DNA from 3 places in the Aquabacterium sp. T101 genome. Region 2 is predicted to be linked to each of the others. Evidence: predicted binding sites of a transcription regulator. Region 2 holds the regulator's gene; each other region holds the start of a gene.
The links. The regulator HrcA, encoded in region 2, represses chaperone genes, less so after heat shock. The targets are predictions, from matches to a motif close to TTAGCACTCNNNNNNNNNGAGTGCTAA.
Positions count from the first base shown of each region.

Region 1: the regulator HrcA is predicted to act here: its motif matches at 2,735-2,761, upstream of rpoH (RNA polymerase sigma factor RpoH).
Region 3: the regulator HrcA is predicted to act here: its motif matches at 1,720-1,746, upstream of groES (co-chaperone GroES).

Region 1 covers NZ_JBXVVZ010000005.1:178,780-182,811, forward strand. Annotated here, with positions in the region: gene AC2EAQ_RS14380 (COX15/CtaA family protein) at 1-200, shown strand, start outside; gene cyoE (heme o synthase) at 224-1,120, shown strand; gene AC2EAQ_RS14390 (SCO family protein) at 1,128-1,721, shown strand; gene rpoH (RNA polymerase sigma factor RpoH) at 1,747-2,667, opposite strand; gene AC2EAQ_RS14400 (CHASE domain-containing protein) at 2,850-4,032, opposite strand, start outside.
Region 2 covers NZ_JBXVVZ010000002.1:59,337-63,368, forward strand. Annotated here, with positions in the region: gene AC2EAQ_RS07350 (DUF6781 family protein) at 1-114, opposite strand, end outside; gene AC2EAQ_RS07355 (class II aldolase/adducin family protein) at 215-1,066, opposite strand; gene AC2EAQ_RS07360 (LysR family transcriptional regulator) at 1,203-2,111, opposite strand; tRNA gene AC2EAQ_RS07365 (tRNA-Ile) at 2,132-2,205, opposite strand; gene hrcA (heat-inducible transcriptional repressor HrcA) at 2,255-3,277, opposite strand; gene AC2EAQ_RS07375 (NAD kinase) at 3,331-4,032, shown strand, end outside.
Region 3 covers NZ_JBXVVZ010000002.1:389,737-393,768, reverse strand. Annotated here, with positions in the region: gene groL (chaperonin GroEL) at 1-1,291, opposite strand, end outside; gene groES (co-chaperone GroES) at 1,329-1,622, opposite strand; gene AC2EAQ_RS08920 (DNA gyrase inhibitor YacG) at 1,790-1,999, opposite strand; gene zapD (cell division protein ZapD) at 1,996-2,751, opposite strand; gene coaE (dephospho-CoA kinase) at 2,798-3,391, opposite strand; gene AC2EAQ_RS08905 (prepilin peptidase) at 3,399-4,032, opposite strand, start outside.

The DNA.
Region 1 (4,032 bases), on a different contig from region 2:
CGGCCCTGGCACTGCTGCAGCTGGCCACCGGGCTGTCCAACGTGGTGCTGGGCTGGCCGTTGCTGGCCGCAGTGCTCCACACCGGCGGTGCGGCCGCGCTGGCCATGGTGCTGGCCCACCTGCTGGCCCGTGCCCACGTGCGGCCGGCCGAAGCCCGCCACGTGGCCCGACCCCCCGGCCCACTGCACCCGGCCGTGTAAGAGAATCGCCCGCTTCGCCTGCCATGTCCACGTCCGCCGCCGCCACCCCCGCACCGGTCTCGCGCGCCTCCCGCGTGCGGCAGTTCTACGTGCTGACCAAGCCGCGCGTGGTGCAGCTGATCGTGTTCTGCGCCGTCATCGGCATGCTGCTGGCGGTGCCCGGCGTGCCGGACTGGCGCACGCTGCTGCTGGCCTCGGCCGGCATCTGGCTCGTCGCGGCCGCGGCCGCCGCCTTCAACTGCCTGGTCGAGGAGCGCATCGACGCGCGCATGGCGCGCACGGCGTGGCGGCCCACGGCGCGCGGCGACCTCACGCACACGCAGACCCTGCTGTTCGCCGCCGTGCTGTGCGGCCTGGGCAGCGCGCTGCTGTGGGCCGTGAACCCGCTGACGATGTGGCTCACGCTGGCCACCTTCGTCGGCTACGCCATCGTCTACACCGTGCTGCTCAAGCCGGCCACGCCGCAGAACATCGTCATCGGCGGCGCATCGGGCGCGATGCCGCCGCTGCTGGGCTGGGCCGCGATGCGCGGCGAGGTCGGCGCCGAGGCCTGGCTGCTGGTGCTGATCATCTTCGTGTGGACGCCGCCGCACTTCTGGGCCCTGGCCCTGTACCGCGCCGACGACTACGCCCGCGCCGGCCTGCCGATGCTGCCGGTGACGCACGGCAACGACTTCACGCGGCTGCAGATCCTGCTCTACACGCTGGTCCTGTTCGCGGCGTCGCTGCTGCCCTTCATCCAGGGCATGAGCGGCGTCGTCTACCTGGCGGCGGCCGTCGCGCTGGGGGCGTGGTTCCTGGTGCTGGCGTTCCGTCTCTGGCGCGCCTACAGCGAGGGCCTGGCCCGGCGCACCTTCCGCTACTCCATCTGGTACCTGGCGCTGCTGTTCGCGGCCCTGCTGGTGGACCATTACTTGTGAGCACGCCATGAAGCGCCGTAGCACCCTGGCCCTGGCCGCCACCGCCGCCCTGGGGCTGTTGGCCGCCTGCAGCGAGTCGAAGCCGGCGTTCCGCGGCATCGACATCACCGGCGCCGCCTACGCCAGGCAGCTGGCGCTGCCCGACATCGACGGCAAGGTGCGCACCCTCGACGAGTTCAAGGGCAAGGTCGTGATCGTGTTCTTCGGCTTCGCCCAGTGCCCGGACGTCTGCCCCGCGACGCTGGCCGAGGTGGCGGACGTGCGCCGGAAGCTGGGCGCCGACGGTGCGCGGGTGCAGCCGGTGTTCGTCACCGTCGACCCGGAGCGCGACACGGCTGCGGTGCTCAAGGAGTACGTGGCCGCCTTCGGGCCCGACGTGGTGGCGCTGCGCGCGGACCTGGAGCAGACGCAGGCCGCGGCCAAGGAGTTCAAGGTGTATTTCGCCAAGGTGCCCGGCAAGACACCCGGCAGCTACACCGTCGACCACACCGCCGGCGCCTACGTGTTCGACCCGCAGGGGCGGATCCGGATCTTCTCGCGCTACGGCAGCGGCGCCGACGCGCTGCTGCAGGACGTGAAGCAGCTGCTGGCCGGCGCCTGAACCGGCCGCGCCGCCCGGGCCACCGTCAGGCGGCGGCCTGGGCTTCCAGCGCGCCGCGCATCTTCTTCATCGCCGCCACCTCGATCTGGCGGATGCGCTCGGCGCTCACGCCGTACTCGGCAGCCAGCTCGTGCAGCGTCATGCCGCCCGAGGCGTCGTCGTTGACCTTCAGCCAGCGCTCCTCGACGATGCGGCGGCTGCGGGCGTCCAGCACGTCCAGCGCGCGCAGGATGCCGTCGCCGGAGAGCCGGTCGCGATGGCGCGCCTCGAGCACGCGGGTGGGCTCGCTCGACTCGTCGGCCAGGTAGGCGATCGGCGCGTAGCTTTCCTCGCCATCGTCGTCGGTCTGCGGCTCCAGCGCGACGTCGCCGCCGGCCAGGCGCGTCTCCATCTCGAGCACTTCCTCGCGCTTGACGTTGAGCTGCCGCGCCACCGTGTCGGCCTCGGCCGCGCTCAGCGTGTTGCGGTGCGTGTCGCCGTCGGCGGCCTCGCCCTTCATGCTGGCCTTCATCGAGCGCAGGTTGAAGAACAGCTTGCGCTGCGCCTTGGTGGTGGCCAGGCGCACGATGCGCCAGTTCTTGAGGATGTACTCGTGGATCTCGGCCTTGATCCAGTGCAGCGCGTAGCTCACCAGGCGCACGCCCTGCTCGGGGTCGAAGCGCTTGACGGCCTTCATCAGGCCGACGTTGCCTTCCTGGATCAGGTCGGCATGGGGCAGGCCGTAGCCGAGGTACTGGCGCGACACGGACACCACCAGGCGCAGGTGCGACAGCACCAGGCGGCCGGCGGCGTCGATGTCACCGCTGTCGCGCAGCTTGCGGGCGTAGTCGGATTCCTCCTGCGGCGTCAGCAGCGGCACCCGGTTGACGGCCGAGATGTAGGCGTCCAGGTTGCCGATCGGCGGCACCATGGCCCACGGGTTGCGCAGGGCCAGGGTTTGCGACATGGGCACAGGGGTAGAGGTTGCGGTCATGGCGTCTTTGAGCGGCCCGATGGGGCCTGGTTCCCAAATATTAGCACTCTCGATCGACGAGTGCTTATGCCGCCGATTCGCGCTGGATCGGGGTGTGACGCTTTGCCAGAAGCGTGTTTTGATGTAGCGTGCGCACGCTAACTTTCGGCCCTGGGTCAGCCGAAGTGCGTGTCGAGGTCCTCGAGCACCGAGTCCACGGCGGACAGGAACTCGGGCACGTTGACCGGCTTGGTCAGGTAGTGGGTGGCACCCGCGGCAATGGCCTCGGCGATCCGGGCCTCGGTGGCGTCGGCCGACACCACGATGACCGGGATGTCGGCCGTGTCGTCGTCGGCGCGCAGCCGGCGCAGCAGTTCCAGGCCGTCGATGTCGGGCAGCTGCATGTCCAGCAGCACCAGGCTCGGCCGGCGCGCCCGGATCGCGGCCAGGCCCTCCAGGCCCAGCGTGGAGACTTCCAGGTCCACCTGCGGGCGCAGCGCCAGGATGCCGCGCATGACCTCGGCATTGGTCTCGTTGTCCTCGACGTACTGGATCAGCCGGCGCCGGTACGAGGCCGGCTCCACCTCGGTGTCGTCCATCAGCTGGCTTGGCGTGGGCTCGACGGCGGCCCGGGGCAGCTCCAGCGTGAAGGTGGATCCCATGCCGGGGCTGGACCGGGCGTGCAGCCGGCCGCCCATCAGCTCGGCCAGCTTCAGGCTGATCACCAGGCCGATGCCGGTGCCCTCGATCGGCCCGGCCTCACGCCCGAGGCGGTTGAAGGGCTGGAACAGCTGGGTCAGCTGCGCCTCGCTCATGCCGGGGCCGGTGTCGATCACGTCGACCGCCACGCGCCCGTCGCCGGCTAGGCGGCTGGTCACGATGACCTGGCCGCCCTCCACGTTGTACTTGACCGCGTTGGACAGCAGGTTCGTCAGCACCTGCTTGACGCGGGTCGCATCGCCGATCACGGCCCGCGCCCCCACCCCCAGGTGCACCTCCACCGTCACCCGGCGCTGCAGGGCGTTGTGCGCCAGCAGCGTGCGGGCGCCCTCGACCAGTTCGGCGAGGTCCAGCGTGCGCAGCTGCAGGTCGACGTGGCCGGACTCGATGCGCGACAGGTCCAGCGTGTCGTTGATCATGTGCAGCAGGTGCCAGCCGGCCTGCCGCATCTGCGCGGTCCACTCGAGCTGGTGCGGCGCCAGCGGCTGCTTGCGGTCCAGCTCGAGCAGCTGCGCGAAGCCCAGCATCGCATTCAGCGGCGTGCGCAGCTCGTGGCTCATGCGGGACAGGAACTCGCTCTTGGCGCGGTTGGCCGCCTCGGCGCCCTTGCGCGCGCGCTGGGCTTCTTCCAGCGCCAGA
Region 2 (4,032 bases):
CAGCGCGGCCAGCGTGGCGTCGGTGACGGCCTTCTGCAGGCGGGCGCTCTGCGTGGCGCTCGCGTTCTCGAACATCGAGATCAGGGCATCGGGGTCGAAGGCGCGCTGGGGCATGGCCGGAGTCTCCTCGTGGTGGTGCCCCGATGCTCGCACCGCCGCGGCGGCGCCGCAAGCGCGGCGCTTGCGGTCGATCAGTCGATCAGCGGGTCGGCGATCAGTCGAACAGGTCGGGCTGGGTGCGCACCAGCTGGTCGTAGATCGTCTGGAAGTGCAGCCAGCCGATGTAGTCGCTGCCGACATGCTCGCGGCTGAAGCGGCTGCGCTGCTCGGGCACGAGCACCGGCGCATGGCCGCTGGCGTCGACCAGCAGCTGCTGGTGGCAGCAGCGCTCGAGCGCGATGAACCAGAACGCCGCCGACTCGATGCCGTGCTGGCTGCAGGTGAACAGGCCGTGGTTCTGGTGGATGACCGCCTTGACGCCCTTGAAGTGGTCGGCCACCGACAGGCCGGCGCGCTCCTCCACCGCCACCTGGCCGGCCTCGCTGCGGATCACGGCGTGGTCCTCGAAGAACGCCGCCGCGTCCTGCGTGATCGGCGCCAGCGGCCGCCCGAGCGCGGCATAGGCCGTGCCGTACAGCGTGTGGGCATGGCACATCGCCATGATCTCCGGATGCGCCTCGTGCACCGCCGCGTGCAGCACGAATCCGGCGCGGTTGACCGCGTATTCGCCCTCGACCACCTTGCCGGCATGGTCCACCAGGATCAGGTTGCTGACCTTGACGTTGGAGAAGTGGACGCACATCGGGTTGGTCCAGTACAGCTCCGGGTGCTCCGGGTCGCGCACGGTCAGGTGGCCGGCGAAGCCGTAGTCGAAGCCCTGCAGCGCGAAGGCCCGGCAGGACGCGGCCAGGCGCTCCTTGCGGTGGCGCCGCTCCTCGGCGGGCGTGGCGAAGCTGGGCAGTTCGGGGAACTTCAGCCCCTCCTGCGTGGGCTGGTAGACCGACTCGCGCTTGCGCGCCGGGGCGGCTGCGGGCGTCGTGGCGGGGCGGGCAAGGGTGTCCTGCATGGCGCGGGCCTTCGGCGGGAAGTCGAAAACCGCGAATCTAGGCTTGGCGGGCGCGCCCGCCAAGCCCGCCTGCGCGATAGCTGCTATCGCCCGCGGCAATGGATCGCCGCGGCGCGGGCCCAGGTCGGCGCCGGGCTCAGGGCACGGTCCATGGCGGCGTGGCGAACACCGACCCGAGGTAGTCGACGAAGGCGCGCACCCGCGGCACCGGCTCGCGCTCGGGCAGGAACACCGCGTGGATCGCCGTGTCGTCGCGGGCCTGGAAAGGCACCAGCAGCGGCACCAGGGCGCCGCGCCGGATGGCCGGCAGCGCCAGGTGCTCGGCCAGCCGCATGATGCCCAGGCCGGCGATGCACATCTGGTAGAGGACGGTGCCGTCGTTGCTGCGCAGGCGCCCCTGCACCGGCAGCTCCAGCGGACGGCCGTCGACCACGAAGGGCCAGCGGTTCAGGTGGTCGAGCGGGCCGTCCCAGAGCAGGCACTCGCGGCCGGCCAGGTCCTGCGGCGTGGCCGGCTCGCCGTGCGCGGCCACGTAGGCCGGCGACGCCACCACCACCCGCTGCAGGCGGCACAACGTGCGGCTCCTCAGCGACGACGGCGCCAGGCGGCCCATGCGCACCGCGACGTCGAAGTGGTCTTCCAGCAGGTTGGCCGTGGCGTCGGACAGCGACAGCCGCAACGCGATGCGCGGATGCGCTGCCAGGAACGCCGGCAGCCGCGGCAGCACCTGGTCGGTGCCGAAGGCGCGCGGCGCGGTCACACGCAGTTCGCCCGACGGCTCGCCCGAGCGCAGCGCGGCCTCGGCCGAGTCCACCTCGTCGATCAGGCGGCGGCACGACGCGAGGAAGGTCTCGCCCTCGGGTGTGAGGCGCTGGGTGCGGGTGGACCGGTGCAGCAGCTTGACGCCGAGCCGGCGCTCCAGCGCGGTGACGGTCTCGCTGACGAAGGGCTGGCTGGTGCCCAGCAGGTGCGCCGCGGCGGTGAAGCCGCCGGTCTGCGCCACGGCGCAGAACACGCGCATCTCCAGCAGGCGGTTGTCTTTCATGGGCAGCCGGGCAGGCGCGGTAGGCCGTGTTGGGATCGAACCAACGACCAAAGGATTATGAGTCCTCTGCTCTGACCGACTGAGCTAACGGCCCGCGAGGCCATTCTAGGCAGCGCAGGCACGCGGCCCCGGGAAGATCCTGTTCAGCGCTGGCCGCTGAGGGCGTTGCTGACCAGCTTGGAGGTGATGTCCACGATCTGGATCATGCGGTCGTAGGGCATGCGCGTGGGACCGATGACGCCCAGCGTGCCGACCACCTGGCCGTCCACCTCGTAGGGGGCGCTGACGATGGACAGCTCCTCGTAGGGCACCACGCCGGACTCGCCGCCGATGTAGATGCGCACGCCCTCGGCGCGACTGGACACGTCCAGCAGGCGCATCAGCTCGGTCTTCTGCTCGAACAGGTCGAACAGCTTGCGCAGCGAACCGAGGTCCTGACCGAAGTCCTGCACCGCCAGCAGGTTGCGCTCGCCGCTGACCACGACCGGATCGCTCTCGGCCATCGCCTCGGTACCGGCCTGCACCGCGGCCTGCATCAGCGACGCGATCTCGGTGCGCAGCGATTCCACCTCCTGCTGCAGCCGCTCGCGCACGGCGTCGATGGTCAGGCCGGCGTAGTGCGAGTTGACGAAGTTGGCCGCCTCCACCAGCTCGGACTGGGTGTAGTCGCGCGCGGTGACGATGACGCGGTTCTGCACGTCGCCGTCCGGCGCCACCAGGATCAGCAGCACGCGGCGCTCGGACAGGCGCAGGAACTCGATGTGGTGGAACACGCTGGCCTTGCGCGGCGCGGTGACCACGCCGACGAAGCTCGACAGGCTGGACAGCATCTGCGCCGCATGGGCGATCACGCGGCCGGGCTGGCCGGCCTGCAGCTGCTCGCGCGCGCCGGCACCGAACTGGGCCTGCAGCGATTCCAGCGGCCGCGCGGTGAGCATGGTGTCGACGAAGACGCGGTAGCCCTTGGCGGTGGGGATGCGGCCGGCGCTGGTGTGCGGGCTGACGATCAGGCCCATCTCCTCCAGGTCGGCCATCACGTTGCGGATGGTCGCCGGCGACAGCTCCAGCCCCGAGGCACGCGACAGCGTGCGCGAGCCCACGGGGGTGCCCTCGGCGATGTACAGCTCCACCAGGGTTTTCAGCAGGGACTTGGCGCGATCGTCCATGGAGTTGAATTTACCGCGCCTCGGGCGCCGGCGCCGGCCCTATCATCCGCCGCATGGGCAAAGAGCGTCCGCACCAGCGCTTCCGTCACGCCGCGGTCGTCGGCAAGCCGCAGGCCCAGGGCATGCGCGAGCTGCTCGACGAGGTGGCGCAGTTCCTGTCCGCCGAGGGCCTGGACGTGTCGCTCGAGCGCGCCACGGCGCAGGCCACCGGCCTGGCCGGCTTCGACGCCCTCGACGCTGCCGATCTCGGCCGCCACTGCGACGTGGCCGTGGTGGTGGGCGGCGACGGCACCATGCTCGGCATTGCGCGCGAACTGGCGCGCTTCGACATCCCGCTTGTGGGCATCAACCAGGGGCGCCTGGGCTTCATCACCGACATCCCGGTGGACCGCTTCCGCGACGCCCTGGGGCCGATGATGCGCGGCGAGTACGAGGAGGAGCACCGCGCCATGCTCGACGCCGGTGTCTGGCGCGACGGCGAGTGCTTCTTCACCGGCCTGTCGCTCAACGACGTGGTGGTCAGCCGCGGCGCCACCGCCGGCATGGTCGAGCTGCGGGTGGACATCGGCGACGAGTTCGTCGCCAACATGCGCGCCGACGGCCTGATCGTGGCGTCGCCCACCGGGTCCACCGCCTACGCGCTGTCGGCCGGCGGGCCGATCCTGCACCCGCGCATCGGCGGCTGGGTGCTGGTGCCGATCGCGTCGCACACGCTGTCCAACCGCCCCATCGTGCTGCCCGACGGCGAGGAGATC
Region 3 (4,032 bases), 330 kb from region 2:
CCTTGATGGTGCCGGCCGCCTGGCGGGCGCGCAGCAGGGCCACGCCGCCGCCGGCGACGATGCCTTCCTCGACCGCGGCACGGGTGGCGTGCAGGGCGTCCTCGACGCGGGCCTTCTTCTCCTTCATCTCGACCTCGGTGGCAGCACCGACCTTGATGACGGCCACGCCGCCGGCCAGCTTGGCCACGCGCTCCTGGAGCTTCTCGCGGTCGTAGTCGCTGGTGGCTTCCTCGATCTGGATGCGGATCTGCTTGACGCGGGCCTCGATGTCGGCCGCGGCGCCGTTGCCGTCGATGATGGTGGTGTTCTCCTTGGCCACCTCGACGCGCTTGGCCTGGCCCAGGTCGGCCAGCGTCACCTTCTCCAGCGTCAGGCCGACTTCCTCGGCGATGACCTTGCCGCCGGTCAGGATGGCGATGTCCTCGAGCATGGCCTTGCGGCGGTCACCGAAGCCCGGCGCCTTGACGGCCACGACCTTCAGGATGCCGCGGATGGTGTTGACCACCAGGGTGGCCAGCGCCTCGCCTTCGACTTCCTCGGCGATGATCAGCAGCGGACGGCCGGCCTTGGCCACCTGCTCCAGCGTGGGCAGCAGGTCGCGGATGTTGCTGACCTTCTTGTCGTGCAGCAGCACGTACGGGTTGTCGAGGATCGCGGCCTGCTTCTCGGGGTTGTTGATGAAGTAGGGCGACAGGTAGCCGCGGTCGAACTGCATGCCTTCGACGACGTCCAGCTCGTTGTCGAGCGACTTGCCGTCCTCGACCGTGATCACGCCTTCCTTGCCGACCTTGTCCATCGCGTCGGCGATGATCTTGCCGATCGACTCGTCGCTGTTGGCGGAGATCGCGCCGACCTGGGCGATTTCCTTGCTCGTGGTGGTGGCCTTGCTCGACTTCTTGAGCTGCTCGACCATGGCGGTGACCGCCTTGTCAATGCCGCGCTTGAGGTCCATCGGGTTCATGCCCGCGGCCACGTACTTCATGCCCTCGCGCACGATCGACTGGGCCAGCACCGTGGCGGTGGTGGTGCCGTCACCGGCGTTGTCGCTGGTCTTGGAAGCGACTTCCTTGACCATCTGCGCGCCCATGTTCATGAGCTTGTCCTTGAGCTCGATCTCCTTGGCGACCGAGACACCGTCCTTGGTGACGGTGGGGGCGCCGAAGCTGCGCTCAAGCACCACGTTGCGGCCCTTCGGGCCCAGGGTCACCTTGACCGCGTTGGCCAGGATGTTCACGCCTTCGACCATGCGGGCGCGGGCGTCGCCGCCGAAGACAACGTCTTTTGCTGCCATTTGTGTTCTCTCCTAGGGTTCGGTTGCTGCGGGGGGCTTACTTGGACTCGATGACGGCGAAGAGGTCTTCCTCGCGCATCACGAGCAGCTCGTCGCCGTCGACCTTGACGGTCTGGCCGCTGTACTTGCCGAACAGCACGCGGTCGCCCACCTTGATGTTCAGGGCGACGAAGTCGCCCTTGTCGTTGCGCTTGCCCGGGCCGACGGCCAGCACTTCGCCCTGGTCGGGCTTCTCGGCGGCGTTGTCGGGGATCACGATGCCCGAGGCGGTCTTGGTTTCGTTCTCGAGGCGCTTGACGATCACGCGATCGTGCAACGGACGGAGTTTCATGTTCAGGTCTCCAGGATGGTCTCGGTGTGAATCGCAGAATGCGGCCACAAAAGTGTGCGCACATTCACATCGGGTTGACGGCGCCTTGGGCGCGTCGTTAGCACTCACCGGCGGCGAGTGCTAGCAGACCGATTATAGGGTTCGCCGAAGCGGTTTCAAGGCCCGCGTCAGTGACGCGGGGTATCGGCCGGTGGCGTGTCGACCGCGTCGCCGGGGGAGGGGTCGGTCGGCACCCGGTAGGCCTCGCTGGCCCAGGCACCGAGGTCGATGCCCGAGCAGCGCTCGCTGCAGAAGGGGCGCCAGCGGTTGGACGGGCCGAACACGGTCGCCGAGCCGCAGCGCGGGCAGGCGATGCGACGCTCCGGCGGACCGCTCATGAACAGATGGCGAGTTCGATCGGCTGGTCGTCGGTGACCGGCTTGAGGCGGCCGTCGGCGTCGGGGCGCATCAGGCGCACCGACACGATCAGGCGGTGGCCGGAGATCTCCGGCACCAGGCCCTGGGTGTCGTCGAGGCGCAGGCGCAGCAGATGGAAGGTCCGCCCCTGGGGCAGGCTCTGCTGGTACTGGCCCCCCTTGGCCACGACGCGTTGCGGCGCGCCCGAGTCGCGCAGCAGGCCCAGCAGCACCTGCAGCGCCTCGGCCAGCGGCATCACGGTGCCGATCCACTGCATCAGGTCGGCGCGGCGGCGCGTGGCGTCGTGCTGCTGCCAGGCGTAGTAGGCCGGCAGGTCGAACTCGCAGGTGCCGCCGGGGATGCTGATCCGGCTGCGGATCGACATCAGGAACTCGTTGGTGGTCAGCGTGTGGCCGGCCTTGCCCGGCAGCGCGTTGAGCGCGCCGAAGGCATGGTCGATGCGGCCCAGCACCGCGTCCAGCGCGTCCTCCGAAACGCCGGGGTTGCCCCGGAAGCCCTGGTACGCCAGCTTGTGGCGCTCGAGGTCCTTGAGCAGGTCGCTCTTGAGGTCGGCACGCGAGGCGACGTCGACGATCTCGAACAGCGTGGCCAGCGCGAAGTGGTGGTCGAGCGCCGCGTCGCGGGCGATCAGATGCCCCAGGCGGTCGAACAGGTGTTCGAGCCGCAGCATGGTGCGGATGCCTTCGTTGAGCGGGTATTCGTAGCGGACCAAGACGCAGTGCTGCGGTACGACCGCCCGGGCCGGGCCTGTCGGGAAATCAGGGCTGATTGTTCCACAGGCTCCAAAGGGCATCGACCTGCCGCTGCAGCCGGGCCAGATCGGCATGGTCGTTGTCGATCACCGCGTCGGCGATCGCACGCCGCGCCGGGCGCGATGCCTGCGCGGCCATGGCCTGGCGCGCGGTGTCCTCGGTCCAGCCCGGGCGCTGCATCACGCGCGCGAGCTGCGTCGCCTCGCTGCAGTCGATCACGAGCACGCGGTCGGCGCGCTGGCGCCATACGCTCGAGGCGGTCATCAGGGGCACGTCGAACACCACGGTCCGAGCGCCGGCGGCGGCGGCCTCGCGCAGGGCCTGCTCGCCGATCATCGGGTGCAACACGGCCTCGAGCCGCCTGCGGGCGCTGCCGTCGGCGAAGGCCAGCTGCCGCATCGCGTCGCGGTCGAGGGCGCCGTCGGCCCGGGCCACGCCGGCACCGAACTCCGCCCGCAGTGCCGGCATGGCGGCGCCGTCCGGGCCGGTGAGTGCCCTGGCGATGGCATCCGTGTCGACCAGGCAGGCGCCATGGGCCGCCAGCATCGCGGCCACGGTGCTCTTGCCGCTGCCGATGCCGCCGGTCAGGCCGATGCGCATGGGGCCGTCAAGCCCAGCCCAGCCAGCCCAGCACCCGCTCGGCGCCGGCCAGCATGACCACGATGCCGGCGCCCGCCAGGAACGGTCCGAAAGGCACGTAGCGGCCCTCGCGAAGGCTGCCGCCCAGCTTCATCGCGATGCCCACCACCGCACCGAGTGCCGACGCCGCCAGGACGATCGGCACCAGCATCGGCCAGCCGAGCCACGCACCGAGGGCCGCCAGCAGCTTGAAGTCGCCGTGGCCCATGCCTTCCTTGCCCGTGGCCAGCTTGAACAGCTGGTAGACGGTCCACAGTGAAAGGTAGCCGGCCACGGCACCCCACAGCGAAGCGGACAGAGGCAGCGTCCAGCCGAGCGCCGCCGCGACCAGCCCGCCCCACAGCAGCGGCAGCGTCAGCGAGTCCGGCAGCAGGGTGGTGTCCCAGTCGATCATCGCCAGCGCCAGCAGCGTGGCGCCGAAGGCGCACCACGCCAGGGCCACGGGCGTCGGCCCGAAGCGCCACGCCACGGCGGCGAAGAGCGCGGCGGTGGCGACTTCCACCAGCGGATAGCGCAGGCCGATGGGAGTGCCGCAGGCCGAGCATCGGCCCCGCAGCAGGAGCCATCCGAGGAGGGGCAGGTTCTCGTACCAGGTGATCTGG